DNA from 2 places in the Streptomyces sp. NPDC097619 genome. Region 2 is predicted to be linked to the other one. Evidence: riboswitches for the same ligand, from Rfam matches in the RefSeq annotation. Region 2 holds a riboswitch; the other holds the start of a gene.
The links. Region 2 has a riboswitch for glycine ahead of gcvT (glycine cleavage system aminomethyltransferase GcvT). Riboswitches for the same ligand answer to the same signal wherever they lie in the genome.
Positions count from the first base shown of each region.

Region 1: another riboswitch for glycine. It lies ahead of gcvP (aminomethyl-transferring glycine dehydrogenase); the one in region 2 lies ahead of gcvT (glycine cleavage system aminomethyltransferase GcvT).

Region 1 is NZ_JBEOSD010000190.1:219-12,459, reverse strand. Features, by position in the region: gene ABTZ17_RS32665 (sugar phosphate nucleotidyltransferase) at 1-1,703, shown strand, start outside; gene ABTZ17_RS32660 (DUF881 domain-containing protein) at 1,778-2,668, shown strand; gene ABTZ17_RS32655 (small basic family protein) at 2,665-2,997, shown strand; gene ABTZ17_RS32650 (DUF881 domain-containing protein) at 3,003-3,830, shown strand; gene ABTZ17_RS32645 (FHA domain-containing protein) at 3,913-4,833, shown strand; gene ftsR (transcriptional regulator FtsR) at 4,874-5,620, shown strand; gene ABTZ17_RS32635 (bifunctional nuclease family protein) at 5,697-6,170, shown strand; gene ABTZ17_RS32630 (MerR family transcriptional regulator) at 6,361-7,002, shown strand; gene ABTZ17_RS32625 (DNA polymerase IV) at 7,221-8,657, shown strand; gene ABTZ17_RS32620 (PRC-barrel domain-containing protein) at 8,685-9,071, opposite strand; glycine riboswitch at 9,185-9,294, shown strand; gene gcvP (aminomethyl-transferring glycine dehydrogenase) at 9,493-12,241, shown strand, end outside.
Region 2 is NZ_JBEOSD010000137.1:3,450-21,878, reverse strand. Features, by position in the region: gene ABTZ17_RS28630 (aldehyde dehydrogenase family protein) at 1-1,323, opposite strand, end outside; gene ABTZ17_RS28625 (IclR family transcriptional regulator) at 1,461-2,231, shown strand; partial or broken gene ABTZ17_RS28620 (penicillin-binding protein 2) at 2,364-2,996, shown strand; gene ABTZ17_RS28615 (L-serine ammonia-lyase) at 3,054-4,436, opposite strand; gene ABTZ17_RS28610 (APC family permease) at 4,561-6,222, opposite strand; gene glyA (serine hydroxymethyltransferase) at 6,434-7,690, opposite strand; gene gcvH (glycine cleavage system protein GcvH) at 7,720-8,100, opposite strand; gene gcvT (glycine cleavage system aminomethyltransferase GcvT) at 8,180-9,295, opposite strand; glycine riboswitch at 9,339-9,462, opposite strand; glycine riboswitch at 9,463-9,572, opposite strand; gene ABTZ17_RS28590 (AAA family ATPase) at 9,713-10,513, shown strand; gene ABTZ17_RS28585 (enhanced serine sensitivity protein SseB) at 10,569-11,333, shown strand; gene ABTZ17_RS28580 (enhanced serine sensitivity protein SseB C-terminal domain-containing protein) at 11,452-12,201, shown strand; gene ABTZ17_RS28575 (ArsR/SmtB family transcription factor) at 12,245-13,225, opposite strand; gene ABTZ17_RS28570 (ABC transporter permease) at 13,861-14,853, shown strand; gene ABTZ17_RS28565 (ABC transporter substrate-binding protein) at 14,934-16,706, shown strand; gene ABTZ17_RS28560 (ABC transporter permease) at 16,832-17,830, shown strand; gene ABTZ17_RS28555 (ABC transporter ATP-binding protein) at 17,827-18,429, shown strand, end outside.

The sequences.
Region 1 (12,241 bases), on a different contig from region 2:
GCGGCCCCCTCTACATCGGCGACTACGCCAAAGTGGAAGCCGGCGTCGAGATCCGCGAGCACACCGTTGTCGGCTCCAACGTCGTCGTCAAGAGCGGCGCCTTCCTCCACAAGGCCGTCGTCCACGACAACGTCTACCTCGGCCCCCACACCAACCTCCGCGGCTGCGTGATCGGGAAGAACACCGACATCATGCGGGCCGCCCGCATCGAGGACGGCGCCGTCATCGGCGACGAATGCCTCGTCGGCGAGGAATCCATCGTCCAGGGAAACGTCCGCGTCTACCCCTTCAAGACCATCGAGGCGGGCGCCTTCGTCAACACCTCGGTGATCTGGGAGTCCCGCGGCCAGGCGCACCTCTTCGGCGCCCGCGGCGTCTCCGGCATCATCAACGTCGAGATCACCCCCGAGCTCTGCGTCCGTCTCGCCGGGGCCTACGCCACCACCCTCAAGAAGGGTGCCACCGTCACCACGGCCCGTGACCACTCCCGCGGTGCCCGCGCCCTCAAACGGGCCGTGATCTCCGCGCTCCAGGCCAGCGCCATCGACGTCCGCGACCTGGAGAACGTCCCCCTGCCCGTGGCCCGGCAGCAGACCGCCCGCGGCAGCGCCGGCGGCATCATGATCAGAACCTCGCCCGGGGTACCGGACTCCGTGGACATCATGTTCCTCGACGAGCGCGGCGCCGACCTCTCCCAAGGTCAGCAGCGCAAGCTCGACCGGGTCTACGCCCGCCAGGAGTACCGCCGCGCCTTCCCCGGCGAAATCGGCGACCTCCAGTTCCCGGCCAGCGTCTTCGACTCCTACACCGGAGCCCTGCTGCGCAGCCTCAACACCACCGGCATCGCCGAATCCGGCCTGAAGGTGGTCGTCGACGCCAGCAACGGCAGCGCCGGCCTGGTCCTGCCCAGCCTCCTCGGCCGGCTCGGCGTGGACGCCCTCACCATCAACCCCGGCCTCGACGAGTCCCGACCCACCGAGAGCGTCGAATCCCGTCGAGCCGGACTCGTCCGGCTCGGAGAGATCGTCTCCTCCGCCCGCGCCGCCTTCGGAGTCCGCTTCGACCCCGTCGGCGAACGGATCTCCCTCGTCGACGAACGCGGCCGGATCATCGAGGACGACCGGGCCCTCCTGGTCTCCCTCGACCTGGTCGCCGCCGAGCGGCGCAGCGGCAAGGTGGCCCTGCCCGTCACCACCACCCGCATCGCCGAACAGGTGGCCGCCTACCACGGCACCCAGGTCGAATGGACCACCACCTCCCCGGACGACCTCACCCGGGTCGGTCGGGCCGACACCACCATCTTCGGTGGCGACGGCCGCGGCGGCTTCATCGTCCCCGAGTTCAGCAGCGTCTTCGACGGAGCGGCCGCCTTCGTCCGACTCATCGGACTGGTCGCCCGCACCCAGCTCACCCTGAGCCAAATCGACGACCGCATACCGCGAGCCCACGTCCACAAGCGGGACCTCGCGACCCCGTGGGCCGTCAAGGGTCTCGTGATGCGCCGGGTCGTCGAAGCGGCCGGAGACCGGCAGGTGGACACCACCGACGGGGTCCGGGTGGTCGAGGCCGACGGCCGCTGGGCCCTCGTCCTGCCCGACCCCGCCGAAGCCGTCACCCACCTGTGGGCGGAAGGCCCCGACGACACCTCGGCACTGGCCCTGCTCGACGAGTGGTCGGCCGTCGTGGAGGGCGCCGGACGCTGACCCGTACCGGGGGCCCGCGGAACGCTCCGCGGGCCCCCGGGCGCATTCGTGACGGGACCGTACGACGTGCGACGATGTGCCGCATGCCGCAGCCGTCCAACCACCGGGGTCCGGCTCCGCCGACGCGCCCGGACGCCTCCATGTCCCTGCTCACGCAGGTCATGGACCACAGCCTCGACGAGGGCTACGCGGAAGCCTCCGCCCGCCGCGCGGCCGAGGGCACCGCCGGACTGCCCCGGACCCTGAAGAGCAAACTGGCCCTCGCGGCCGGACTCGTCCTGGCCGCGATGGTCGTCACGCTCGGCGCCGCCGAAGCCCGGATATCCGCCCCCGGACTCGCCAAGGAACGGGAAGAGCTCATCGACCGGGTCGAGCGCGCGGACGCCGAGGCGGACGGCCTGGAGAAGCAGATCGAAACCCTCCGCGCCGACGTGGCCGCCCGGCAGCGCGAGGCGCTCCGGCAGCACGGCGGGGACCAGGGACACCTGGTGGCCCTGCTGTCCGGAGCCACCCCCGTGCACGGCCCCGGCCTGAAACTGGTCGTGGACGACGCCAAGGACTCCGCCTCCTCCGGCGGCGGCCCCCGCGAAAGCTCCGGCTTCTCCGACACCGGCCGCGTCCGCGACCGCGACATGCAGCGCATCGTCAACGGGCTCTGGCAGGCCGGGGCCGAAGCGGTGTCCGTCAACGGACAGCGCCTCACCTCGCTCTCGGCGATCAGGGCCGCCGGTGACGCCATACTGGTCGACAACCGCCCGCTGGTACCGCCGTACGAGGTGCTCGCCGTGGGGGAGAAGAACCGGCTGGAGACCGAGTTCCAGGACAGCACGGACGGCCAGTACCTGCACGTGCTCCAGGAGAACTACGGCATCCGCTACAGCGTCTCCAGTGAGGACGACGTACGGCTGCCGGCCGCGTCCAGCCTCACCGTTCGAACCGCAGAACCGAAGAAGGGTGCATCGTGATCGCCGTACTGGGCCTCGTGGTCGGAGTGGTGGTCGGCCTGCTGGTCCGGCCCGAGGTGCCGGCCGTCGTCGAGCCCTACCTCCCGATCGCCGTGGTCGCCGCGCTCGACGCCGTGTTCGGCGGCCTCCGGGCCATGCTGGACGGGATCTTCGTGGACAAGGTCTTCGTGGTCTCGTTCCTGTCCAACGTGGTCGTCGCCGCGCTCATCGTGTTCCTCGGCGACAAGCTCGGCGTCGGCGCGCAGCTGTCCACCGGTGTGGTCGTCGTCCTCGGCATCCGCATCTTCTCCAACGCCGCGGCCATCCGCCGGCACGTGTTCCGGGCGTGAGGCCGATGAGTACGGAGAACCAGCCGCCCGAGCCCCCCGAGCCCGCCTCCACAGGGACCCCTCCCACCGGCACCGAACCCACCGCGGCGCCCGAGGAGGCTCCCGGCCCCCGACAGACCGGGCGGCAGCGGCTCGCCGCGGGCCTCTGGCCGCCCCGCGTCACCCGGGCCCAGCTGATCGTGGCCCTGCTGCTGTTCGTCCTCGGGCTCGGCCTGGCCATCCAGGTCCGCTCCAACAGCGACAGCAGCGCCCTGCGGGGCGCCCGGCAGGAGGACCTGGTCCGCATCCTCGACGAACTCGACGGCCGCACCCAGCGGCTGGAGGACGAGAAGAGACGGCTGGACGACCAGCGCAGAGAGCTGGAGAACAGCTCGGACCAGGCCGAGGAGGCCCGCAGGCAGACCGTCGAGAAGGAACGCCAGCTCGGCATCCTCGCGGGCACCGTGGCCGCCGAGGGCCCCGGCATCACCCTCACCGTCTCCGACCCCAAGGGGCTCGTCGAGTCCGACATGCTGCTGGACGCCATCCAGGAGCTGCGGGCCGCCGGCGCGGAGGCGATCCAGGTCAACGGCGTGCGCGTGGTCGCGGACACCTACTTCTCTGACGAGGAGGGCGGAGTGGGCGTGGACGGCAAGAAGATCACACAGCCCTATGTGTTCAAGGTCATCGGGAAACCGCAGGACCTGGAGCCCGCGCTGAACATCCCCGGCGGGGTGATCCAGACGCTGGAGAAGGAGCAGGCCGCCGCGAGCGTCGTACGCTCGACGAAGATCGTCGTCGACGCCTTGCGGGCGGCGAAGCAGCCTGACTACGCTCGGTCGTCATCGTCATGACGCGGAGCGTCGGGAGAAGGCCCTCACGCGCGCGGAGGCTTGCGGGGGGTCGGCGCACCGAAGAAGCGGTGCGTGGTGGAAACTGTCTGGTGGTTACGGACGTTGTGAGAATGTCCGGGTCGGCAGGTGTGTGCACCAAGGGTTCGTCCTGCCCCACGGGCGGGTCTGTTTCGGTCAAGGGGAATCGCCCGTGAAGTTGTTTGAGAAGTTGTTCGGCAAGAAGGCGCGCGAGGACGGCGGTGCCAAGCACCGCGCGTCGCGCCAGGACGGCGCGGAGCCGCAGGGCGACCGCCCGCTGTTCCGCGACGAGGTCGGGGGAGCGGGCCACGGCGCGTCGGCTGTTGACCCCGCCACCTCCGGCCGCATAGGTTTCGGAGAACCATCAAGTGCGGGTCGAGAGTTTCCGGCCGACCCGTACGCCACCAATGCCTCCGCGGGGCCCCCGCGGCGCGAGGAGCCGTCGATGTCGGCCGTGCAGGTGTGCAGCAGGTGCGGGCACCAGAACGGTGCCGACGGCCGGTTCTGCTCCCAGTGCGGTGCGCCGCTGCGGCCCGGTCTGACGCCGGAGCGCGCCTCCGAGACCACCTCGACGATCTCGATCTCCGGTCTGGAGGCCTACGAGGCGGAGATGACGGGCCAGCACGCGCTGCCGTCCCTCTCCCCGGAAGCCCAGGCCGCGGTGGACGCCCTGCCCCCGGGCTCGGCGCTGCTGGTCGTCCGGCGCGGCCCCAACTCGGGCAGCCGCTTCCTGCTGGACGGCGAGCTGACCACGGCCGGACGTCACCCGCAGAGCGACATCTTCCTGGACGACGTCACGGTCTCCCGGCGGCACGTCGAGTTCCGGCGAGGCCAGGACGGCCGCTTCACCGTCTCGGACGTCGGCAGCCTGAACGGTACGTACGTCAACCGGGAGCCGATCGAATCGGTGCTCCTGAACAGCGGTGACGAGGTGCAGATCGGGAAGTACCGCCTGGTCTTCTACGCGAGCCAGCGAGGCGTCTGACCTCCCCGGACACCGTCCGGGGGCAACCCTGGGAAGGTCCATGCTGCTGACACCGACGGGCGGTGCCGGTCACGGCACCGCCGGCTCGGCCGGGCGGCTGGTGAGCATCGGCACGGTGCTGAACCAGCTGCGCGACGAGTTCCCCGAAGTCACCATTTCCAAGATCCGGTTCCTGGAGGCGGAGGGGCTCGTCGAACCCCGTCGCACGCCGTCGGGATACCGCAAGTTCAGCGCGGAGGACGTGGAGCGGCTGGCCCGCGTGCTGCGGCTCCAGCGTGACCACTACCTCCCGCTGAAGGTGATCCGCGAACAGCTGGACGCCCTGGAGCGGGGCGAACAGGTGCGCATCCCGGCCCCCTCCCCGCAGGCCGATCCCGTGGTGGAGGCGGCCGTCCCGACGGAGCCGGCCGGACCGGTGTCCGCGCGGGTGGGCCGGGCCGAGCTGCTGGCCGCCGCCGATGCGGACGAGGAGCAGCTGGCCGAGTGGGAGTCGTACGGTCTGGTCGCGGAGGTGCCGGGCGGGGGCTTCGACGCGGAGTCCGTGCAGGTGGCCCGACTGGTCGCGGAGCTGGGCCGGTTCGGCCTGGAGCCCCGGCACCTGCGGGCCATGAAGGCCGCCGCCGAGCGCGAGGCCGGTCTCGTGGAGCAGCTGGTGGCGCCCCTGCGCCGACACCGCAATCCGCAGACCCGGGCGCACGCCGAGGCCACCGTGAGGCAGCTCGCGGGACTGACGGTGCAGCTGCACGAAGCGCTCGTCAGGAGCTCGCTCGGGGCCCGGTTGCCCTGAGGGCCGGCCGGGGCGCGGACGAGCCGGAAGGCGGCCCGACTACCCAAACCGGCCGGGCAGGTCCTAGGGTTGCTGTGTGAACGAGCTCGACGTTGTCGGTGTCCGGGTGGAGATGCCCTCCAATCAGCCGATCGTCCTCCTGCGTGAGGTGGGGGGCGACCGGTACCTGCCCATCTGGATCGGTCCTTCCGAGGCGACCTCCATCGCCTTCGCCCAGCAGGGGATGGCCCCTGCCAGGCCGCTCACGCACGACCTTTTCAAGGACGTGCTGGAGGCCCTCGGCGAGGAGATCAGCGAGGTGCGCATCACGGACCTCCGCGAGGGGGTCTTCTACGCGGAGCTCGTCTTCGCCAGCGGGGTGGAGGTGAGCGCCCGCCCCTCCGACGCCATAGCGCTGGCCCTGCGGACCGGTTCGCCCATCTACGGGAGCGACCGGGTCCTGGACGACGCCGGGATCGCGATCCCGGACGAGCAGGAGGACGAGGTGGAGAAGTTCCGCGAGTTCCTCGACCAGATCTCTCCCGAGGACTTCGGCTCCAGCAATCAGTGACCGTACGTGAGCCCGTCGTGTGAGCTTCCTCAAGGGAGGCTCAAGTCATTCGAGTAGCCTTTCCCTGCGGAAGGGTACGCGAAACCACTCTCAGGGTGATTATCACTCGGCGTGCCGAGTGTGGCGATCGTTGACGCACCCCGGGTGACTGCCTACCGTCGAGATGGCAGGTCAAGGACGGAGGGTCGGCGTGAGAACCAGCGGCGACGGTACGACCGGGGGCATCCCCGCACGCGGTCCCGGGGAGAGCGGCCCGTACCCGCTGCACGGCGGCACCACGGGCCCCGTGCGGCGACAGCCGGAGTCGGCGGTGAGCGCCGTGAACGGCGATCCGTCCTCCGAGCAGATCGGCTATCGCGGGCCCACGGCCTGCGCGGCGGCGGGCATCACCTACCGCCAGCTCGACTACTGGGCCCGCACCGGGCTCGTCGAGCCCAGCGTGCGGCCGGCCTACGGCTCGGGCACGCAGCGGCTGTACAGCTTCCACGACGTGGTCGTGCTCAAGATCGTGAAGCGGTTCCTCGACACCGGGGTGGCCCTCCAGAACATCCGCACCGCGGTGCAGCACCTGCGGGAGCGCGGGTTCGCGGACCTCGACCGGATGACGCTGATGAGCGACGGGGCCACGGTCTACGAGTGCACCTCGCCCGACGAGGTCGTCCGGCTGCTCCAGGGCGGTCAGGGCGTCTTCGGCATCGCCGTCGGCGTGGTCCGCCGGGACGTCGAGAACGCCCTCGCGCAGCTGCACGGGGAGCGGGTGGACACCGGGGAGACCCTGGTCGGCACCAACCCCTCCGACGAGCTGGCCCGGCGGCGCAATCGGGCGGTCTGAACCGGAACGCCTCCGCGGAGGCGCGGAGAGCGTCATCGGCACCCCGCCGCCCCCGTGGCCGCGGGGTGTCCGGGCGTCCGGTTCCGGCCGGCCCGCGTCCCGTCGGGCCGGTCGTTCCGGGTCCGGCCGGTCGCTCCGGGCGGGGCGGAGGGCGTTCTTCCGGCGGCCTCCAGGGCGTCGCGAGGCGCGTTGTCAGTGGGGTGGGGGAGCATCGAGGGGTGAGACCCGCGCCCACCATCCTGCACCTCGACATGGATGCCTTCTTCGCCGCCGCCGAGCAGGCCTCCAAGCCGAGCCTGCGCGGGAAACCGGTGATCGTGGGCGGGCTGGGGCCGCGCGGGGTGGTGTCCACGGCCTCCTACGAGGCCCGCCGCTTCGGGGTGCACTCGGCCATGCCGATGGCGCAGGCGCGGCGGCTCTGCCCGAACGGCGCCTACCTGGCCGGCCGGTACGCCCTGTACCGGACGGTGAGCGAGCAGGTGATGGCCCTGCTGCGGGAGCTGTCGCCGCTGGTGGAGCCGCTGAGCCTGGACGAGGCCTTCGTGGACCTGGAGGCGGGCGGGGCGGCCTCGGACGAGTCCTCGGCGCGGGCGGCGGGGGAGCGGCTGCGGGCCGAGGTGCGGGCGGTCACGGGGCTCAGCGCCTCCGTCGGGCTGGCGGGGTCCAAGATGCTCGCCAAGATCGCCTCGGAGCAGGCGAAGCCGGACGGGCTGGTGCTGATACCCACGGGCACGGAGCGGGAGCTGCTGGCGCCGATGACCGTGCGGACCCTCCCGGGGGTGGGGCCCGCGACCGGGGACCACCTGCGCCGGGCCGGGATCACCACCGTGGGGGAGCTGGCGGAGGCGGGCGAGGACGAGCTGGTGCGGATCGTCGGGAAGTCGCACGGGGCCGGGCTGTACCGGATGGCCCTCGGGCTCGACGACCGACCCGTGGTGGCCGAGCGGGACGCCAAGTCGGTGTCGGTCGAGGACACCTTCGACGTGGACCTGCACGACCGGCTGCGGATCCAGTACGAGGTCGCGCGGCTGGCCGACCGGTGCACGGCCCGGCTGCGGGCCTCCGGGCACTCCGGGCGCACCATCGTGATCAAGGTGCGGCGGTACGACTTCTCCACCCTGACCCGCTCCGAGACCCTGCGCGGTCCCACCGACGATCCGGCCGTGGTGCGGGAGGCGGCCGCGCGGTTGCTGGAGGCCGTGGACACCACGGGCGGGGTACGGCTGTTGGGCGTGGGCGTCTCGGGGCTCGCCGACTACACCCAGGAGGACCTGTTCGCGCAGGCGGCCGGTGCCGAGGTGGGAGAGGAGGGCGTCGGGGAGCCGGAGTGCGCGGAGGCGGCGGAGCCGGAGCCCGGCGCGCCCGAGGCACCGGCGGCGGCGCGGCGCTGGATCCCGGGCAACGACGTCCGCCACGTCGTCCACGGGCCGGGGTGGGTGCAGGGCAGCGGTGTGGGGCGGGTCACGGTGCGTTTCGAGGACCCGCAGTCCGCGCCGGGGCGGGTCAGGACCTTCCTCGTGGACGACCCGGACCTGGAGCCCTCGGAGCCGCTGCCCCTGGTGTCCGTACCGCCCCCGGGTCCCGGAGGGCCGGAGGAGCCGTCCGGGGGCGTGCCGGCGCCATCTCGGGCGCGCTCGGCCGCGGGGGGCGCCTGACCTCGTGCCGGTGGCCCGGCGGGGGACTCAGGGGCGGGGGTCCTCGCCGGAGAGGCGGCCGAAGTCGCGGTCCGGCGGGGCGGCGGCGATGTCCCCGGGCAGGGCCACGTCCAGGCCGTAGTGGTGGTAGAGCTGGAGCTCCTGTTCCGGCGAGAGGTGGCGGCCCACCCCGAAATCGGGAGCGTCCTTGATCAGGGAGCGCTCGTAGGGCACCCGGAGCCCGTTCTCGGACAGCTCGCTCGGCTCCAGCGGTACGAAGGCGTCCCTGCTGAACAGTCCGGTCCGCACGGCGGCCCACTCGGGAATCCCGGTGGCGTCGTCGAGGTAGACCTCGTCGACGGTGCCGATCTTGGCCCCGTTCCGGTCGAACGCCTTGCGGCCGATCAGGCTGCGCGGATCGACATCGGTCTGCACGGTCCCTCCAATTGGTCGCAACTCCTCCGTAATGAATACAAAAGTGCATAACGGGAGAGGGGGCCAGTCGAGGGAGCCCCGGGAACCTCGCTGGTAGTCTGGGTTCCGGCTGCAGACACCGTGCGGGAGAGTCCTCCGACCGGCTCGAAACGAGTCGGGACGTGGGCGCCGAAGGAGCAAATCCTCCCCGGAATCTCTCAGGCAGACGTACCGCACGGACGAGGCCACTCTGGAAAGCAGGGGCGGGCGTCGGACCGGTGTGCCGGAACCCCTCCTCACCGACGGTGAAAGCCGGGACTCCACGGGCGACCCCCAGGAGGACCGGTGAAGCTCTCAGGTTGAGATGACAGAGGGGGAGGCCGTCCGGGTGCCCGCGCCGTGGCACCCCTCGCAGGTCGTGACGACCAGGAGGCCCCCGCAGATGACCGTCCACCGCATTCCGCTCAGCCAGCTCGAGAGCGGCGTCCCCTTCGAACAGCGCCACATCGGCCCCGACGCCGAGGCGCAGGCGAAGATGCTCGCCCAGGTCGGCTACGGCTCGCTGGACGAGCTCACCGCCGCGGCCGTACCGGACGTGATCAAGAGCGCGGAGGCCCTCGCCCTCCCCGCCGCCCGCACCGAGGCCGAGGTCCTGGCCGAGCTGCGCACCCTGGCCTCGCGGAACCAGGTGCTCTCGTCCATGATCGGCCTGGGCTACTACGGCACCTTCACGCCGCCGGTGATCCTCCGCAACGTCATGGAGAACCCCGCCTGGTACACGGCCTACACCCCGTACCAGCCGGAGATCTCCCAGGGCCGCCTGGAGGCCCTCCTCAACTTCCAGACCGTGGTCGCCGAGCTGACCGGCCTGCCCACCTCCGGCGCCTCCCTGCTGGACGAGGGCACCGCCGCGGCCGAGGCCATGACGCTGGCCCGCCGCGTCGGCAAGGTCAAGGGCGGGGTGTTCCTCGTGGACGCCGACGCCCTGCCGCAGACCATCGCGGTGATCCGGACCCGCGCCGAACCCACCGGCACCGAGGTCGTCGTCGCCGACCTGTCCGCCGGCATCCCCGCCGAGGTCGCCGAGCGCGGCGTCTACGGCGTCCTGCTCCAGTACCCGGGCGCCTCCGGTGCCGTCCGCGACATCAAGCCCCTCATCGACGAGGCCCACGGCCTCGGCGCGATCGTGGCCGTCGCCTCCGACCTGCTCGCGCTCACCCTGCTGGCCTCGCCCGGCTCCCTCGGCGCCGACATCGCCGTCGGCACCACCCAGCGCTTCGGCGTCCCCATGGGCTTCGGCGGCCCGCACGCCGGCTACATGGCCGTCCAGGACAAGCACGCCCGCTCCCTGCCCGGCCGCCTCGTCGGCGTCTCCGTGGACGCGGACGGCAACAGGGCCTACCGCCTCGCCCTCCAGACCCGCGAGCAGCACATCCGCCGCGAGAAGGCCACCAGCAACATCTGTACCGCGCAGGTGCTCCTCGCGGTGATGGCCGGCATGTACGCCGTCTACCACGGGCCCGACGGCCTGCGGACCATCGCCCGCCGCACCCACCGGTACGCCGGGATCCTGGCCGAGGGCCTCAAGGCCGGCGGCGTCGAGATCGTCCACGGCGCCTTCTTCGACACCCTCACCGCCCGCGTCCCCGGTCGCGCCGCCGAGGTCGTCTCCGCCGCCCGCGAGCGCGGGGTCAACCTGTACTCCGCCGACGCCGACCACGTCTCCGTGGCCTGCGACGAGACCACCCTGCGCGCCGATCTGGAAGCCGTCTGGGCCGCCTTCGGCGTCACCGCCGACATCGATGCCCTGGACGCGTCCGTGGGCGAGGCCCTCCCCGAGGCCCTGCTGCGCACCGACGACTACCTGACCCACCCGGTCTTCCACCAGCACCGCTCCGAGACCGCGATGCTGCGCTACCTGCGCAAGCTCGCCGACCGGGACTACGCGCTGGACCGCGGCATGATCCCGCTGGGCTCCTGCACCATGAAGCTCAACGCCACCACCGAGATGGAGCCGGTCACCTGGCCCGAGTTCGGCCAGCTGCACCCCTTCGCCCCGGTCGAGCAGGCCGGGGGCTACCTCACGCTCATCAACGAGCTGGAGGAACGTCTCTGCGAGGTCACCGGCTACGACAAGGTCTCCATCCAGCCGAACGCCGGCTCCCAGGGCGAGCTGGCCGGCCTGCTGGCCGTCCGCGCCTACCACCGCGCCAACGGCGACGAGCAGCGCACCGTCTGCCTGATCCCCTCCTCCGCGCACGGCACCAACGCCGCCAGCGCGGTCATGGCGGGCATGAAGGTGGTCGTGGTCAAGACCGCCGACGACGGCGAGGTGGACGTCGAGGACCTCCGCGCCAAGATCGAGCAGTACCGCGAGGAGCTCGCGGTCCTCATGATCACCTACCCGTCGACGCACGGCGTCTTCGAGGAGCACGTCGCGGACATCTGCGGCCAGGTCCACGACGCGGGCGGCCAGGTCTACGTGGACGGGGCCAACCTCAACGCCCTCGTCGGCCTCGCCAAGCCCGGCAAGTTCGGCGGCGACGTCTCGCACCTGAACCTGCACAAGACCTTCTGCATCCCGCACGGCGGCGGCGGCCCCGGCGTCGGCCCGGTCGGCGTCCGCTCGCACCTCGCCCCGTACCTCCCGAACCACCCGCTCCAGCCCACCGCGGGCCCGGAGACCGGCGTCGGCCCGATCTCGGCGGCCCCCTGGGGCTCCGCGGGCATCCTGCCCATCTCCTGGTCGTACGTCCGCCTGATGGGCGGCGAGGGCCTCAAGCGCGCCACCCAGGTGGCCGTGCTCGGCGCCAACTACATCGCCAAGCGCCTGGAGCCGCACTACCCGGTGCTCTACACCGGCCCGGCCGGCCTCGTGGCCCACGAGTGCATCGTCGACCTGCGCCCGCTGTCCAAGTCCACCGGCGTCAGCGTGGACGACATCGCCAAGCGCCTCATCGACTACGGCTTCCACGCGCCCACCATGTCCTTCCCGGTGGCGGGCACGCTCATGATCGAGCCGACCGAGTCCGAGGACCTGGCCGAGATCGACCGCTTCTGCGAGGCCATGATCGCGATCCGCGGCGAGATCGAGCGGGTGGCCTCCGGCGAGTGGCCCGCCGAGGACAACCCGCTGCGCAACGCCCCGCACACCGCGGCGGCGTTGGGAGGCGAGTGGGACCACGCCTACA
Region 2 (18,429 bases):
GAGGATCCGTCCGGCCAGGCCGGTGATCCGGGCGAGCAGGGCGGCCGTCGGGCCGTCGGGCTCCTCGCCCGCGGTCTCGGCCGCGGACAGCTGGAGGGTGGCGCTGAGGTTCCCGGACAGCCGGTCCAGGACCGCCCCGGCCTCCTCGGGCCCGGCGTACCGGGCGAGGACGGTGACCGGGCCGAAGCACTCCTCCAGCAGCAGCCCGTGCGGACCGTCCGCCGGTCCGTCCACGAGCCGGCGGGCCGGCACGGTCAGGAAGCCGGGGGCCACCCCGTGCGGGCCGTCGGCCGCCGGGGCCACCGGTGCCGCCACCCCGGGGAGCGCGGCCCGCTCGGCCGCTCCGGAGAGGAAGTTCTCCCGCATCCGCGCGTCCAGCAGGACTCCGGGGGAGGCCCCGGCCAGGCCCTCGGCGAGGGCCCCGGCCAGCCGGTCCCCGTCCGGTCCCTCCGGCACCAGCACCAGGCCGGGCTTCACGCAGAACTGGCCCATGCCCAGGGTGGCGGCCCCCGCCAGGCCGGCGCCGATCTCCTCGGCGCGCTCCGCGGCGGCGGCCGGCGTGACCACGACCGGGTTGAGGGAGCCCAGCTCGCCGTGGAAGGGGATGGGCACCGGACGGGCCGCCGCCGCGTCGAACAGGGCCCGGCCGCCGCGGATCGAGCCGGTGAACCCGGCGGCGGAGACCAGGGGGTGCCGGACCAGCTCCAGGCCGGCCCCGAAGCCGTGGACCAGACCGACCACGGCCTCGGGCAGCCCCACCGACACGGCGGCGCGGCGCAGCAGGGCCGCGCACAGCTCCGAGGTGGCCGGGTGGTCCGGGTGCGCCTTGACCACCACCGGGCAGCCCGCGGCGAGGGCGCTGGCGGTGTCCCCGCCGGGGACCGAGAAGGCCAGCGGGAAGTTGGAGGCCGCGTACACGGCGACCACGCCCAACGGCACCTTGGAGCGGCGCAGTTCCGGCCGGGGCGGCACCAGCGAGGGGTCGGCCCGGTCGATCCGCACGTCCAGGTAGCCGCCGTCCTCCACCACCTCGGCGAAGGCCCGCAACTGGTAGGTGGTCCGGGCCAGTTCCCCGGTGAGTCGGGGTGTGCCCAACGCGGTCTCGGCGTCCGCGGCGGCGGTCACCTCGGCCGCCGAGGCGTCCAGGAGGTCGGCGGCGGCCCGCAGGAAGGCGACCCGCGCCTCCCGTCCGGCCAGGGCGCCCCGCGCCGCGTGGGCCGCCGTGACGGCCGCGTCCACCTCCGCCGGTGTGGCCTCCGCCGCAACCTCCCCGAGTCGCTTTCCGGTGCGGGGGTCCACACTCCAGACTGGTGTTGCTGCCATGGCGCCACGGCCTCCCGGATCCACGCCGTCCCCCAGGAGTGCGTTCAGTATGCTGAACGGCGTTCCTGTAGGTGAATGATCGTTGTGGTGCGGACTCTATTTCCGCGCCGTACGCGTGACAAGAGGGGCCAGAGACGATGGCAACAGCCGAGCCGGGGGCGGCCCCGGTCAAGTCAGCCGTGCGGACCGTGGAACTGCTGGAGTGGTGCGCCGCCCGCCCCGGGCTGCACACCCTCGCCGGGATCCAGGAGGGCGTCGGCTACCCCAAGTCCAGCCTCTACATGCTGCTCCGCACCCTCGTGGACCTCGGCTGGATGGAGACCGACGCCACCGGCACCCGCTACGGGATCGGCGTCCGGGCCCTGCTCGTCGGCAGCTCCTACATCGACGGGGACGAGGTCGTCGCCGCGGCCCGCCCCGTCCTGGACCGGCTCTCCGACGACACCACCGAGACCATCCACCTGGCCCGCCTCGACGGCGCCGACGTGGTCCACCTCGCCACCCGCCAGTCCCAGCACTTCCTGCGCCCCTTCAGCCGGGTCGGCCGCCGGCTGCCCGCCCACTCCACCGCCCTCGGCAAGGCCCTCCTCGCCACCCACGCCGACGAGGAGGTCCGGGCCCTGCTCCCGGCCCGCCTCGAAGCCGTCACCGAGCACACCATCACCGACCGCGAACAGCTCGTCGAGGAGCTGGCGCTCGTCCGCGAGCAGGGCTACGCCGTGGACCGCGAGGAGAGCACCCTCGGACTGCGCTGCTTCGGCGTCGCCGTGCCCTACCGGATCCCGGCCCGCGACGCCCTCAGCTGCTCGGTGCCCTCCGCCCGCCTCACCCCCGCCCACGAGCAGGGCATCCGCGCCGCCCTCTTCGAGGCCCGCGACCGGCTCACCCTGGCCACCCGACGCCTCTGACCGCGCCGCCGCCGGCCTCCTCCGACCCCCGCGGGGCCCGGCCGCCCGGCCCCGTATGAAGAAAAGCTGAGAACTCCGCCACAATCCGGGCAGACCGGAACGGTCCGGCCGCCCCGGGCGTCCCACAGGGGGATGAACAAGACGATCAGGCGTGCGTCGGTCTTCTGTCTGCTCTTGGTACTCGCCCTGCTGGTGCGGGTCACCTGGGTGCAGGCGTACCAAGGCCAGGCCCTCGCAGACGACGACAACAACAAACGGAACACCATCCAGCGGTACGCGGGCCCCCTCGGCAACATCATCGTGGGCGGCGCGGCGGTCACCGGCTCCAAGAAGGTGGACCAGGGCAACTTCATGTACAAGCGGACCTACACCGACGGTCCGCTCTACGCCCCCGTCACCGGCTACAGCTCGCAGGTCTTCGGCAAGAACCAGCTGGAGAAGCTGTACGAGAAGGTCCTCGACGGCTCCGACAGCCGCCTCAAGGACCCCCTGGACGTGCTCACCGGCAAGCGCGCCGACCCCGGCAACGTCATCACCACCATCGACCCGGCCGTCCAGAAGGCCGGCTACGCCGCCCTCAAGGGCAAGAGCGGCGCCGCCGTCGCCCTCGACCCCGCCACCGGCGAGGTCCTCGGCCTGGTCGTGAACCCCTCCTACGACCCCGGCCGGATCTCCGGCAGCACCAAGACCGACGGCAAGGCCTGGCAGGAGCTCAACGCCGACGAGGGCAAGGCCATGCTCAACGTGGCCCTGCGCGGCCCGGTCGCCCGTACCGTCCTGATCGGGGACGCCGTGGACGACGCCGTGGGGCGGGTTCCGCCGTCAGCACTCGATGACGTTGACGGCGAGGCCGCCGCGGGCGGTCTCCTTGTACTTCACCTTCATGTCGGCGCCGGTCTCCTTCATGGTCTTGATGACCTTGTCCAGGGAGACCTTGTGGCTGCCGTCGCCGCGCAGGGCCATGCGGGCGGCGGTGACGGCCTTGACCGCGGCCATGCCGTTGCGCTCGATGCAGGGGATCTGGACGAGTCCGCCGACCGGGTCGCAGGTCAGGCCGAGGTTGTGCTCCATGCCGATCTCGGCGGCGTTCTCCACCTGCTCCGGGGTGCCGCCCATCACCTCGGCCAGGGCTCCGGCCGCCATGGAGCAGGCCGAGCCGACCTCGCCCTGGCAGCCGACCTCGGCGCCGGAGATCGAGGCGTTCTCCTTGAAGAGCATGCCGATCGCGCCGGCGGCGAGCAGGAAGCGGACCACGCCGTCCTCGTCGGCTCCCGGCACGAAGTTCACGTAGTAGTGCAGGACGGCGGGGAGCACGCCCGCGGCGCCGTTGGTGGGGGCGGTCACGACCCGGCCGCCGGCCGCGTTCTCCTCGTTGACCGCCATCGCGTAGATGGTGGTCCACTCGCTGCGGTGCAGCATCGGGTCGCCCTCGGTGCGCAGCTGGCGGGCGGTGGCGGCGGCCCGGCGCTTGACGCGCAGGCCGCCGGGGAGGATGCCCTCGCGGGCCATGCCGCGCTGCACGCAGGACTGCATGACCCGCCAGATCTCCAGGAGGCCCTCGCGGATCTCCTCCTCGGTGCGCCAGGCCTTCTCGTTCTCCAGCATCAGCGAGGAGATCGACAGGCCGGTCTCCTGGGTGAGGCGCAGCATCTCGTCGCCGGTGCGGAAGGGGTGCCGCAGCACGGTGTCGTCGAGCTTGATCCGGTCCTCGCCGACCGCGTCCTCGTCCACGACGAAGCCGCCGCCGACGGAGTAGTAGGTCTTCTCCAGCAGCGGGGTGCCCGCGGCGTCGTAGGCGAAGAGGGTCATGCCGTTCGCGTGGTACGGCAGGGAGCGGCGCCGGTGCAGGATCAGCTGGTTCGGCTCGTCGAAGTCGATCTCGTGGGCGTCCCCTATCTCGGCACCCAGCAGACGCAGCCGGCCGGTCCGGCGGATCCGCTCGACCTCGTCGTCGGCGGTCTCCACGTTCACGGTGCGGGGGGAGTGGCCCTCCAGGCCCAGCAGGACGGCCTTGGGGGTGCCGTGGCCGTGGCCGGTGGCGCCGAGGGAGCCGAAGAGCTCCGCGCGCACGGCGGTGGTCTGGGCGAGGACGCCGTCCTTCTTCAGTCGGTTGACGAACATGCGCGCGGCGCGCATGGGCCCGACCGTGTGGGAGGAGGACGGGCCGATGCCGATGGAGAAGAGGTCGAAGACGGAGATGGCCACGGGTCGGACTCCCTTGTCAGCTCGTGGAGGGGGGGCAGGAGAGGGGGATGTGTACGGATTTCGTCCGACAGACGAGCCTAACCCGTGGAGGTGAACGGCTCGCCCGTCGGAGGCGTGCTAGCGGCTACGCGTGGGACAGCTCACGTTCGCGGTCCTTCCCCGGGTCCGGGGCCGCGGGGCCGTCGGAGCCGTCGAGGACCGGGTCGGGGCCGGGCAGCCCGGCCCGGTGGGCCCGCACGCCCGCGCGGACCGCCCAGAAGTAGGTGCCCAGGGCCAGCGCGGCCACCAGGGCGATGTCCAGGCCGCCGGGGATGGTCCCGCGGCCGCCGAAGTCGGTGCCGCCCAGCCAGGAGAGCAGGGACAGGCCGCCGAGGAAGAAGACGATCCACCAGGCCGGGGCGAACTGGCGGGCGAGGTTCCGCTCTCCCTTCCGGGTGAGTACCAGGGCCGCGAGGGGAGCGGCGAGCAGGGTGAGGGCGGTGACGATGCCGGTGTTGGGCCACTTCGACCAGTAGAGGGCGCAGGCGGCGAAGACGAAGGTCAGGGGGCAGAGCACGGAGGCCAGCGGCAGCCGGAAGGGCCGGGGCAGGTCGGGCTTGGTGATCCGGAAGACGCCCACCGCGACCGGGCCGATCAGGTACGAGATCACCATGGCCGCGGAGATGATCGGGGCGAGGGTCTTCCAGCTGTGGCCGACGGTGACCAGGAGCAGCACCGAGAAGCCGAGGTTCATCCACATGGCCGGGCGGGCGGTGCCGTACACGGGGTGGGTCTGCTGGAGCTTCTTCGAGAAGAAGCCGGTCTCGGAGAGGTTGCGCACCATGTAGGCGGCGGAGGCCACGTTGGCGATGTTGGAGCCGGCGGGGGAGATGAAGGCGCCGAACTGGAGCATCACCACCACCCAGTGGATCATCAGGAGCTTGGCCAGCTCGGCGAAGGGCGAGTTGAAGTTGACCCCGGACCAGCCGCCGGCCTGCGCCAGGTGCTCCGGCGGGACGGCGCCCAGGAAGGCCGCCTGGAGGGCCAGGTAGATGACCAGGCCCAGGGAGAGGGCGCCGACCAGGGCGATCGGGATGGCGCGGCCGGGGTTCTTGGCTGCCCCGCCGAGGTTGACGACGGCCTGGAAGCCGTTGAAGGCGAAGACCACGCCGGAGGTGGTGACGGCGGTCAGGACGGCGGTCCAGCCGTTGGGGGCGAAGCCGCCGTGGGCGGAGAAGTTCTCGGTGTGGAAGCCGGAGGCGACCAGGGCGATCACGGCCAGCACGGGGATGGCGAACTTCACCAGGGTCAGTCCGGCGTTGATCCGGGCCAGCAGCTGGACCGACCAGTAGCAGGACAGCCACAGCAGCACCGTCAGCAGCAGGGCAACGCCCATGCCGAAGCCCGTGAGCTGGTGGTTCCGGGCGTCCACCAGGTCCTGGGCCCAGCCGAAGCTCCAGGAGGACATGTACTGGGTGGCCGCGATGGACTCGATCGGGATGAGCGAGGCCACCGCGATCCACACGGCCCAGCCGGTGACGAAGCCGAGCACCGGGCCGTGGCTGAGGTGGCCGTACCGGGCCATGCCGCCGGGGATCGGGTAGGCGGCGCCGACCTCGGCGTAGGACATGGCGATCATGCCGATGAACACCGCGCCGATCACCCAGGCCACCAGCGCGGCCGGACCGGCCACCTGCGCCGCCGTGCCCGCTCCGAAGAGCCAGCCGGAGCCGAAGATCGAGCCGATGCCGATCATGATCAGCGCGAAGAGACTGAGTCCCTTCCTGTTCGCCGCGCTCATGTCCATGGGGGGTGTCCGTCCTGCCGGATGCGAGGTGTAGATCCTTATTCAGAGCCTATTTGCCATTTTTTGGATGATTCAGTGGCGATAGGTCGCATCCGACCGGGGCCTTGGTCATGAGTGGTCATGAAAAGGGGTCCGGCCCTGTGGAAAACACGGGCCGGACCCCTTCACGCCGTCCGGAGACCGACTGCACGCCGGTCCGGTCCGCCGGGTGTTACAGCGACGGGTACAGCGGGTGCTTGTCGGCCAGCGCCGACACCCGGGCCTTGAGGGCCTCGGTGTCGAACGAGGGCTTCAGGGTCTCCGCGATGATGTCGGCGACCTCGGTGAAGTCCTCGGCCCCGAAGCCGCGGGTGGCCAGGGCCGGCGTGCCGATCCGCAGGCCCGAGGTGACCATCGGGGGCCGCGGGTCGTTCGGGATGGCGTTCCGGTTGACCGTGATGCCGACCTCGTGGAGACGGTCCTCGGCCTGCTGGCCGTCCAGCTCCGAGTTGCGCAGGTCCACCAGGACCAGGTGCACGTCGGTGCCGCCGGAGAGCACGTCCACGCCCACGGCCTTGACGTCGTCCCGCACCAGGCGCTCGGCGATGATCTTCGCGCCCTCCAGGGTGCGCTCCTGGCGCTCCTTGAACTCGGGGGAGCCCGCGACCTTGAAGGACACGGCCTTGGCCGCGATCACGTGCTCCAGCGGGCCGCCCTGCTGACCCGGGAAGACCGCGGAGTTGATCTTCTTGGCCAGCTCCTGCGTGGACAGGATCACGCCGCCGCGCGGACCGCCGAGGGTCTTGTGCGTGGTGGTGGTGACCACGTGGGCGTGCGGCACCGGGTTCGGGTGCAGGCCCGCCGCGACCAGGCCGGCGAAGTGCGCCATGTCGACCATCAGGTAGGCGCCGACCTCGTCCGCGATCCGACGGAACGCGGCGAAGTCCAGCTGGCGCGGGTAGGCGGACCAGCCGGCCACGATCAGCTGCGGCTTGGACTCCTTGGCGAGGCGCTCGACCTCGGCCATGTCCACCTGGCCGGTCTCGTCCACGTGGTACGGGACCACGTTGTAGAGCTTGCCGGAGAAGTTGATCTTCATGCCGTGGGTCAGGTGACCGCCGTGGGCCAGGTTCAGACCCATGATCGTGTCGCCCGGCTTCAGCAGCGCGAACATCGCGGCCGCGTTGGCCTGGGCGCCCGAGTGGGGCTGCACGTTGGCGGCCTCGGCGCCGAACAGCGCCTTGATCCGGTCGATGGCGATCTGCTCGACCACGTCGACGTGCTCGCAGCCGCCGTAGTAGCGGCGGCCCGGGTAGCCCTCGGCGTACTTGTTGGTCAGCACCGAGCCCTGGGCCTCCATGACCGCGACCGGAGCGAAGTTCTCCGAGGCGATCATTTCCAGGGTGGACTGCTGGCGGCGGAGCTCGGCGTCGACGGCGGCGGCGACGTCCGGGTCCAGCTCGTGGAGGGGCGTGTTCAGAACGGACATGTCTATCCCTCGGTCGGGGCGGAGGCGGGTCAGCCGGCGGTGAAGGCCGTGTACTCGTCGGCGGAGAGCAGCTCGTCCTCACCGCTGGTGATCTTCACCTTGAAGAGCCAGCCGCCCTCGAACGGAGCGGAGTTCACGAGCGCGGGGTCGTCGACCACGTCCTGGTTGGAGGCGACGACCTCACCGCTGACGGGCGCGAACAGGTCGCTGACCGACTTCGTGGACTCCAGCTCGCCACAGGTCTCGCCCGCGGTCACGGAGTCGCCCGCCTCGGGGAGCTGGGCGTACACGACGTCACCGAGCGCGTTGGCCGCGAACTCCGTGATGCCGACGGTGGCGACGCCGTCCGCGTCCACCTCCGTGACCCACTCGTGCTCCTTGGTGTAACGCAGCTGCTGGGGGTTGCTCATGACCTGATTCTCCTGGATGCGGGGGAGTGCTGATGAACGGTGGTCTTGCGGGGTGAGACGGGCGCCGCAGGGGCGATCGTCACTTCTGCCGCTTGTAGAACGGCAGGGCGACGACCTCGTACGCCTCATGCGTACCGCGAATGTCCACGCCGACGCCGGAGGTGCCGGGCTCGGCGTGCGCCGCGTCGACGTACGCCATCGCGATCGGCTTGCCCAGGGTCGGGGACGGGGCGCCCGAGGTGACCTCACCGACGACCTCGCCGCCGGCCACGACGGAGAACCCGGCGCGCGGCACCCGGCGACCGGACGCGATCAGGCCCACCAGCTTGCGCGGGGCCTGCTCGGCGGCCTTCGCGGCGGCGGCCTCCAGGGCGGCGCGGCCGACGAAGTCGCCCTCCTTCTCGAACTTGACCACGCGGCCCAGGCCGGCGTCGAAGGGGGTCAGCCCGGTGGTCAGCTCGTGCCCGTACAGCGGCATGCCCGCCTCCAGGCGCAGGGTGTCGCGGCAGGACAGGCCCGCCGGGACCAGGCCCACGCCCTCGCCCGCCTCGGTCAGCGCCCGCCACAGCCGCTCGGCGTGGCGGGGCTCCACGAACAGCTCGAAGCCGTCCTCGCCGGTGTAGCCGGTCCGCGCGATCAGCGCCGGGACCCCGGCCACCGTGCCCGGCAGGCCCGCGTAGTACTTCAGGCCGTCCAGGTCGGCGTCGGTCAGCGACTTCAGGATGCCGGGGGACTCCGGACCCTGGACGGCGATCAGCGCGTACGCGTCGCGGTCGTCGCGGACCTCGGCCTCGAAGCCCGCCGCGCGCTCGGTGATCGCGTCGAGGACCACCTGCGCGTTGGAGGCGTTGGCCACGACCATGTACTCGGTCTCGCCCAGCCGGTAGACGATCAGGTCGTCGAGGATCCCGCCGTCCTCGCGGCAGATCATCGTGTAGCGGGCCCGACCCACGCCCACCGTGGAGATGTTGCCGACCAGGGCGTAGTCGAGGACCTTCACGGCCTCCGGCCCGGTCACGGTGATCTCGCCCATGTGGGAGAGGTCGAAGAGTCCGGCCCGGGTGCGGACGGCGTTGTGCTCGTCGCGCTCGCTGGCGTACCGGAGCGGCATGTCCCAGCCCGCGAAGTCGGTCATGGTCGCGCCGAGCGCGCGGTGCACGGCGTCGAGCGCGGTCAGACGGGGGGTGTTCGGCATAAGGCTGGCTCTCCAAGGCGGGTCCACGACGGGCAGAGGACTTTCCTCCCCATCTGTCATCGGAACCTGAGAGGTTCATCACGACCGTATGTGCACACGGCAGCGACTTGCACCTTGGGTGGAACCGGCGGTACGTGACCCGTGCCCGGCTCGCTTTTCAGATGTGCCTCGCCCGCGCGGTACGGGGCCTGAGAGATTCAAGGGAGGGACTTGCTCCTTCGGCGTCCGCAGCCAGGTCCGGGATCCGGACGCTGCGGCACTCTCCCGCGCGGATTCAAGCGGCCTTTATGCAGTTGGTCGTACGGCTTGGCGCGCACATCATTGCATGAGCCGCTCCGGCCGGGAACCGTGGGAGGGCCATTACCGTCCTTTTACATTCAGTGGGCAGGGTCCCGGTGACCCGGCGAGGGGGATGCGATGACCATGCGGAGAACGGAAGCACCGGCGAGCGGCAGTACCGGGGGTCCGGCAGCCGGGATACCGGTCCAGCCGGGCCCGTGGAAGCGGTGGGCCGGGACCCCCGCGAGCCCGCCCCGGGCGGTCCGCCCGCACCCCGCCGGAGCCGCGCTGACGGCCCCCTTCGGCGTGCTCGACCTGCGCGGGCTCGACGGCCGCGGCCCGGCCCGCCTGGAGTTCCGCTCGGGGGACGTCCTCGTGGTGTCCGGACTGCCCGGCAGCGGCAAGAGCACCCTGATGAAGCGCGCCGTCCCCGGCGGCGGCATCGACTCCCAGGACGCCCGCGAGCGCTGGGAACGCCGCCTGCCCCGACTCCCGTACGCCCTCTACCGCCCGCTGGTCCGCGCCGCCCACTACGCCGGCCTGTGGCGGGCCCTGCGCTCCGGCACCGGACTGGTCGTCCACGACTGCGGCACCCAGCCCTGGGTGCGCGCCCTGCTGGGCCGGGCGGCCCGCCGCCGGAACAGGGACCTGCACCTGCTCCTCCTCGACGCCAGCCCCGAACAGGCCCTCTCCGGCCAGGCGGCCCGCGGCCGCGGGGTCTCCACCTACGCCTTCGCCCGGCACCGGGCGACCACCGCCGGCCTGCTGGCCGCCGTGGCCGCCGGGAAGGCCCCCGCGGGCTGCGCCTCCGTGGTGCTCCTCGACCGCCCCGCCGCCGCCCGGCTCGGGGCCATCGGCTTCACGGGCGAGGAGCGGACCCCGGCCCGCGCCCCGGGACCGCGGCCCACGACCGGGCGGGACCGGCGGCGGATGCCCTAGGGTCAGCGGCAAGGGGCTCCGGAGAGCCCGGTGACGGGCGGGGTGGAAGACGCGCATGCAGGACGGGACGTACGGGGCCGGCGGAGCGGCGGGGGACGGCTGGCCGGCCAACGAGCTGGAGGAGACCCTCGCGGCCTCGTTGGGCAACCCTGCCGCGGGCGGTCGGATCCTGGAGGTCCTCGGCCGCAGCCGGCTCTGGATCCCGCTGCCCGGTGGCGGCGCCCCCGACAGCCGGGAGCTCGACCTCCCCACCATGGACGTGGGCGGCGACGCCTACGTCCCCGTCTACAGCTCCGAGCAGCAGTTCCTGCGCTGCGCCGGACCGCACATGGCCTTCGCCGTGGCCCCGGCCGTGGAGTTCGCCCGCGGCCTGCCGCCCCAACTGGGCATCGCGGTGAACCCGGAGGGCACCGTCGGCGTCCCGCTGCCGCCGCCCGCCGTGGCCGAACTGTGCCGCACCGGCCGCACCCCCCTGGACGGCCCGGCCACCGGCGGCCGGGTCCGACTCTTCGAACCCGACTGGCAGCAGGACCCGGTGGACTTCCTCACCGCCGCCGCGGAGGAGTTCCGCGCCACCGGCGTGGTCGCCTCCGCGCACCGCTGCCTGGCGAGCATCGAGGGCGGCGAGCCGGTCCTCTTCATCGGAGTGCGGTTCACCGGCTGGGAGGCGGCCGACAGCAACGCCCCCATGGAGGCCCTCTCCCGGGCCCTGGCCCGCACCGCGCCGCCCTGGCCGGTGAACCTGCTGCTGCTCGACGCCGCCCAGGATCCGGTCGGCGACTGGATGACGGAACACGTCCGCCCCTTCTACCTGCCGTAGTCGCCCTTAAGCTGGTTACATTTCCTGGCCACGACCTCCGCACCGGCTCCGCGCCCCGCGGCGCGCGGCCGGCGGGAGCGTCACGACGGGCGGACGAGGACGAGAAGAGGGGTACCGGGTGACTGCGTCAGGCACGGCCGCGGCCGGACAGGCCGGACAGGTCGAGCACGTGCTGCGGCAGGTGACTCCCGGGCGCTACGACAGCTACGAGTCACTGCTGCACGCGCTCGCGGGCGGCAGGCTGTGGATGCTGCTCTTCGAGGGGCAGCCGGGCGCTCCCGAGGCCCGGTACGGCGGCATGCAGGTGGAGGGCCAGGGCTACGCGGCCTGCGTGACCTCCCCGCGCGAGCTGGGCGCCAGCGGCTGGAACCGCGCCTACGAGGAGGTGAGCGGCGCCGAGGTCGCCGCCGCCCTCTACCCCGAGCGCTGGGGCCTGTGGCTGAATCCGCACGCCCAGGGCGGCGGCGTCGGCATCCCGTGGGCGGACCTGCGACGGATCGCCACCGGCCTGGACCGGATGCCCGCCGGACCCCTGCGGCTCTCCGAGCCCGCCATCGAGCTGCCGCAGTTCTACGCCCTGCTGACCCAGCAGGCGCACCGCACCCCGGCGGTGCGGTCGCTGCGCCGGGTCTGGGTGCAGCCCGCGTTGGGCATCGCGTACCTGGCCATCGGCCTCGACCTGTACGAGGGCTCGGCCGCGGCGGTGGAGTCCGCGCGGGAGATGATGCGGCAGACCGTCTCCGCCGTCCCCGAGGGGCTCCCGGTGTCCACGGTCGCCCTGGCGGACGAACACGACCCGGTGGCGCTGTGGATGCGCTCCCAGGCCCGCCCCTTCTACGACCGCGAGGCCCACTCCACCCGGTACTGAGTCCGGGTCGGGATCCCCGGCCGCCGCCCCGCGCGGTCGGTCGTCAGTCCTCGTCCGGGGAGAGCAGCGAGGAGGCCAGCGCGGTCCGCCGGTGCAGCACCCAGCGGCCGGAGCGCTGGGAGGTCACCAGCCGGGAGCGGCGCAGCACGCCGAGGTGCTGGCTGACCGCCGCCGCGCTCAGGTTGAGGTAGGCGGCCAGCTGGGTGGTGGAGACCGGTAGGTCGAGGTGGGCCAGCAGGGCGGCCCGGCTGCGGCCGAGCAGGTCCCCGAGGGGTTCCGCGGCGGCCTGCGGGGTGTCCTCCCAGAGCGTGGCGATCCCGCGCGGCGCGTACGAGAGCGCCGGTTGGTAGGGCTCGTTGTGCAGGACGAGCAGGTTCGGCCAGGCGAACGCGCAGGGCACCAGCACCAGTCCGGTCCCGCAGGCGTCCCGGAAGGCGCGGTGTCCCGGTTTGTCGATGCGCAGCCGGTCCCCGGAGAACTCCGCCTGCGGGTGCAGGTCCGCGAACACCCGGTCCAGTCCGGAGGCGGCCGACTGGTGGGCCCGGTGGGCGAGGTCGGCGTCGTGGAGGGCGCGCAGCCGGGGCCAGACGGGGGCGATCGCGGCGTCCCAGTAGGCGGTCAGGATGTCCGCCAGTCGGGCGAGTCCGCGCTCCGGGTCCTCGTACAGGGGGCGCAGGGCGTCGGGCAGTCCCCGGTGGGCGAGGGCGAGTTCGTCGAGTCCGGCGCGCACCCGGGCGGGCGGGGTGGCGGCGACGGCGGCCACCTCGTCGGCGATCTCGCCGGTGAGCCGCTCGGGCGGCGGGGCGAGGAAGTCGGGGACGACCAGCGGCCCCGCGGCCAGGGCGTGCAGGGCCCGCAGGTCCAGCCCGTCCACGCGGGGGCGGGTCGCGGTCACCCAGGGGCGGTGGACGGCGGGGGAGCGGGTCCCGGCGAGCACCGGGACGCTGTGGACGAGTTCCTCCAGGGGTGACCGGGCGAACCGGATCCGGGCCAGGTCCCGAGGGGCGAGCCGTATCTCGATCACGTCCGGAGGATAGGGCGGTCCCCCGTTCCGCGACAGTCCCGGTCCGGCCGTCCTCGCCGCGTGCGGAGGTCGCCGGTCGGCGGGCACGAGGTTGCGGAACGGGGTAATCCGTTTAAGCCCCGGCGAAAGCGTGGAGGGGGCGGGGAGGTCCTGTCAGAGTCCTCTTCGGGCCGGTCCGGGCACGGGGGACGGCGACCGGGAACGGGGGGATCGCCACCGTGCGGCAGCGCCGCGACTCTGGGCGGGGGCGAGTCCGGATACTGGACAGTATGTCCGGAACCGGTGTTCCGTCGTCCGGACCGGCCACCTCAATTCGCCATGGTCAAGAGCGGGTTGGGGGCAATGTCCGATCCGCGCACAACGGGCCGTGTTGCACCGCTCAACCGCCCCACCAGTCCGAATACCGGAAGCCCGCTCGTCACATCACGGTTGCGCATCCATTCCCCGAGGGGTCTGGCGGGTGATCGTGAGCCCGATGAAGACTCCCCCCACCGAAGGCCGGTCAATCCCGAAACCACCAGCCCTTCCGGTGCACTTCAGACGCAGTTCGTACCACCAGCGACACCGATGTGAACAGGCCGCTACAGCGGCGGGCATGGGCCGGCCATCGTCGGCCGAGAGGGGTCCCCACCACGATGACGGCACCACTGCACGACACGAGCACGGACGAGCCCGCAGCCGTCGTCGCCGCCGAACCCCAGAAGGCGATCGAGGGCCGCTCGCCCTGGAAGATCGCCTGGACCCGACTCAAGCGGGACAAGGTCGCCCTCGCGGGCGGTTTCGTGGTCCTCCTCCTGATCCTGATCGCGGTCTTCGCGCCGCTGATCGTCAAGCTCCTCGGCCACCCGCCGGACGAGCTCCACGAGGACCTGCTGGACCCGCTGCTCGGCCTCCCGCTCGGGGACTACGGCGGCATCAGCAAGGACTTCCTGCTGGGCGTGGAGCCGGTCAACGGCCGCGACGTCTTCAGCCGGATCGTCTACGGCGCCCGCATCTCGCTGCTGGTGGCCTTCCTCTCGGCCTTCGTCGCGGTCACCCTGGGCACCGTCTTCGGCATCATCGCCGGCTACTTCGGCGGTTGGGTGGACGCGGCCATCAGCCGGGTCATGGACCTCCTGCTGGCCTTCCCGCAACTGCTGTTCATCATCGCGCTGATCTCCGTCATCCCGAGCAAGCTCTGGGGCTTCGAGGGCTCCGGCCTGCGGATCGCCGTCCTGGTCCTGGTCATCGGGTTCTTCGGATGGCCGTACATCGGGCGCATCGTCCGCGGGCAGACCCTCAGCCTGCGCGAACGGGAGTACGTGGAGGCGGCCCGCAGCCTGGGCGCCGGCCGCGGGTACATCCTCTTCCGCGAGCTGCTGCCGAACCTGGTGGCGCCGATCACCGTCTACTCGACGCTGATGATCCCCACCAATGTGCTGACCGAGGCCGCGCTCAGCTTCCTCGGCGTCGGCGTCAAGCCGCCGACCCCGTCCTGGGGGGAGACCCTCGCGACGGCCGTGCGCACGTACGAGGACGACCCGCTCTTCATGATCTTCCCGGGCGTGGCGATCTTCATCACCGTGCTGGCGTTCAACCTCTTCGGCGACGGCGTCCGTGACGCCCTCGACCCCAAGGGCGCGCGCTAGCGATGGCAGGAATACCCCGAACATCGGCTCCAGAGGCCGGAACTACAACGGAGGTTGCGAGCATCGTGACTAACCACCGCATGTCGAAGCGCAGGCTCGCCGCCGGCACGGCCGTCGTGCTCGCGGCCATGCTGGGCGTCACCGCCTGTGGCGGGGGCGGCAAGGACGGCGACAAGCCGGAGGGCGGGAAGGGCGCCGCGGCCGGCTTCAACGCCGGTATCAACAAGGTGTCGAACGCGTCCGACAAGAAGGGCGGCGAGCTCAAGTTCGTCGGTACCCAGGACGCCGACTCGTGGGACCCGCAGCGCGGTTACTACGGCTTCATGTGGGACTTCGCGCGGTACTACGCCCGCACCCTGGTCTCCTTCAAGCCCGCCCCCGGCACCGGCAGCACCGAGCTCGTTCCGGACCTGGCCTCGGCCGCCCCCGAGATCTCGGCGGACGGCAAGACCTACACCTTCAAGCTCAAGGACAACGTGTTCTGGGAGGACGGCAGCCCCGTCACCGCCCAGGACATCAAGTACGGCATCCAGCGCACCTGGGCCCAGGACGTCATCTCCGGCGGCCCGGTCTACCTGATGCAGGTGCTGGACCCGAAGAGCGAGTACAAGGGTCCGTACAAGGACACCTCGAAGGACAAGCTCGGCCTGAAGGCCATCGAGACCCCGGACGCGAAGACGATCGTCTTCAAGCTGCCGAAGGCCAACGGTGACTTCCTCCAGATGCTGGCCATGCCCGCGGCCGCGCCGGTGAAGAAGGACAAGGACACGGGCGCCAAGTACGGCCTGAAGCCCTTCTCCAGCGGCCCGTACAAGATCGACTCGTACGAGCCCAACAAGAGCATGAAGCTCTCGCGCAACACCGCCTACAAGGCCGAGTCGGACACCATCCGCAAGGCCCTCCCGGACACCATCTCGGTGACGTTCATGGCGAACGCCGACGACATGGACAAGCGCCTGATGAACGGGGAGTTCGACCTCGACATCAACGCGACCGGCATCGGCCAGGCGGCCCGCGCCACCGCGCTGCGCGAGCACAAGGGCAACCTGGACAACGGCCAGACCGGCTTCATCCGGTACGCCGTCATGCCGCAGAAGGTCGCCCCCTTCGACAACATCGACTGCCGCAAGGCCGTCATCTACGCCGCGGACAAGAAGTCCCTGCAGACCGCCCGCGGCGGCCCGCAGGCCGGTGGCGACATCGCCCCCAACATGCTCCCGCTCGGCATCAAGGGCGCCGACGGCGCCTACGACCCGTACGAGGTCCTGAAGAACGACAGCAAGCCGAACATCGCCAAGGCCAAGGAGCACCTGGCCAAGTGCGGCAAGCCGAACGGCTTCAAGACCACCATCGCGGTCCGCAACAACAAGCCCGTCGAGGTCGCGACCGCCGTCTCCCTCCAGAACGCGCTGAAGGAGGTCGGCATCCAGGCGGACGTCGACCAGTTCGACGGCGCCCAGACCTCGGGCATCATCGGTTCGCCGAAGGTGGTCAAGGACAAGGGCTACGGCATCATCATCATGGGCTGGGGCGCCGACTTCCCGACCGGTCAGGGCTTCTCGCAGCCGCTGGTCGACGGCCGGTTCATCCTGCAGAGCGGCAACAACAACTTCGCCGAGCTCAACGACCCGGCGATCAACAAGCTCTTCGACGACGCCATCGCCGAGACCGACCCGGTCAAGGCCGGTGACATCTACAAGCAGATGAACCAGAAGGTCTCCGAGGCCGCGGTCTACCTGCCGTTCGTCTACGACAAGAACATCACCTGGCGGTCCACCCGCCTGACGAACGCCTACACCACCGACGCCTACAACGGCCGGTACGACTACGCCTCGCTCGGCGTCGTCAAGTAACACCCCGTCAGTTCCAGTTCCAGTGCCACACCCGCTAGGCACGAAGGGCAGGTGATGGCCGCGGCGACGGCCTGGGGGCGCCCTCCAGAAGGGGGCGCCCCCGGGCCGCAGCCAGGCCGAGCGCAGTGCTTGCATATCTCATCCGGCGCATCTTCGCCGTCGTCGTCATGCTGTTGGTCATCACCCTGATGACCTTCGGAATCTTCTTCCTGTTCCCCAAGATGATCGGGGCCGACCCGGCGCTGTACTTCGTCGGCAAGCAGTCCGACCCCGCGGCCATCGAGGGAATCCGGCAGAAGATGGGGCTGGACGACCCCATCCTCGTCCAGTTCGGAAAGTTCGTCGTCGGCCTGGTGGCGGGGCGTACCTACGCCAACGGCAACGACGTCACGCACTGCGCCGCGCCTTGCTTCGGCTACTCCTTCAAGACCGAGCAGGAAGTCTTCCCGCTGCTCACCGAGTGGCTGCCGGTCACCCTCTCGCTGGCCGCCGGTGCGGTGGTCCTGTGGGTCCTCGGTGGCGTGGCCGCCGGTGTGATCTCCGCCCTCAAGCGGGGGACGGTCCTGGACCGCTCCGCGATGGGCCTGGCCCTCGCGGGCGTCTCGCTCCCCATCTACTTCACGGGCATGCTCGCCATCGCCCTCTTCTCGGACCAGCTCGGCTGGTTCGGGCGGCCCGGCGTGGAGTTCGCCGAGGATCCGGGCAAGTGGTTCAACGGCATGGTCCTGCCGTGGGTCTCGCTGGCCTTCCTCTACGCGGCGATGTACGCGCGGCTCACCCGCGCGACCATGCTGGAGGTCCTCAACGAGGACTACATCCGCACCGCCCGCGCCAAGGGCCTCACCGAGCCCGTGGTCATCGGCAAGCACGCCATGCGCTCCACGATGACCCCGATCCTCACGGTCCTCGGCCTGGACCTCGGCGCCCTGCTGGGCGGCGCGATCCTGACCGAGTACACCTTCTCGCTGCACGGCCTCGGCTACAGCGCGGTCCGCGCGATCAGTGACCACGACCTGCCGGTCATCCTCGGCATCACCCTGATCTCCGCCTTCTTCGTGGTGGCCGCCAACCTCGTCGTGGACCTTCTGTACGCGGTGATCGACCCCCGAGTGAGGCTGTCATGACCGACCTGACCAAGACCGGAGCGGTGCACGAGCCCGTCGCCGGCAGCGCCCCGGGCACCGCCTTCCTGGACGTCCGCGACCTGAAGGTGCACTTCCCCACCGAGGACGGCCTGGTCAAGTCCGTGGACGGGCTCACCTTCCAGCTGGAGAAGGGCAAGACCCTCGGCATCGTCGGCGAGTCCGGCTCCGGCAAGTCGGTGACCTCCCTCGGCATCATGGGTCTGCACCGGGTCGGCCAGTACGGCCGCCAGAAGGCGCGGATCTCCGGCGAGATCTGGCTGAACGGCAGGGAGCTGCTGACCGCCCCGGAGGAGGAGGTGCGCAAGCTCCGCGGCCGCGAGATCGCCATGATCTTCCAGGACCCGCTGAGCGCCATGCACCCGTACTTCACCGTCGGCAAGCAGATCGCCGAGGCGTACCGGGTCCACCACAAGGTGGACAAGAAGACCGCCCGCACCCGCGCGGTGGAGCTCCTGGACCGGGTCGGCATCCCCGAGCCGCAGAAGCGGGTGGACAGCTACCCGCACGAGTTCTCCGGCGGCATGCGCCAGCGCGCGATGATCGCCATGGCCCTGGTGAACAATCCCGAGCTGCTGATC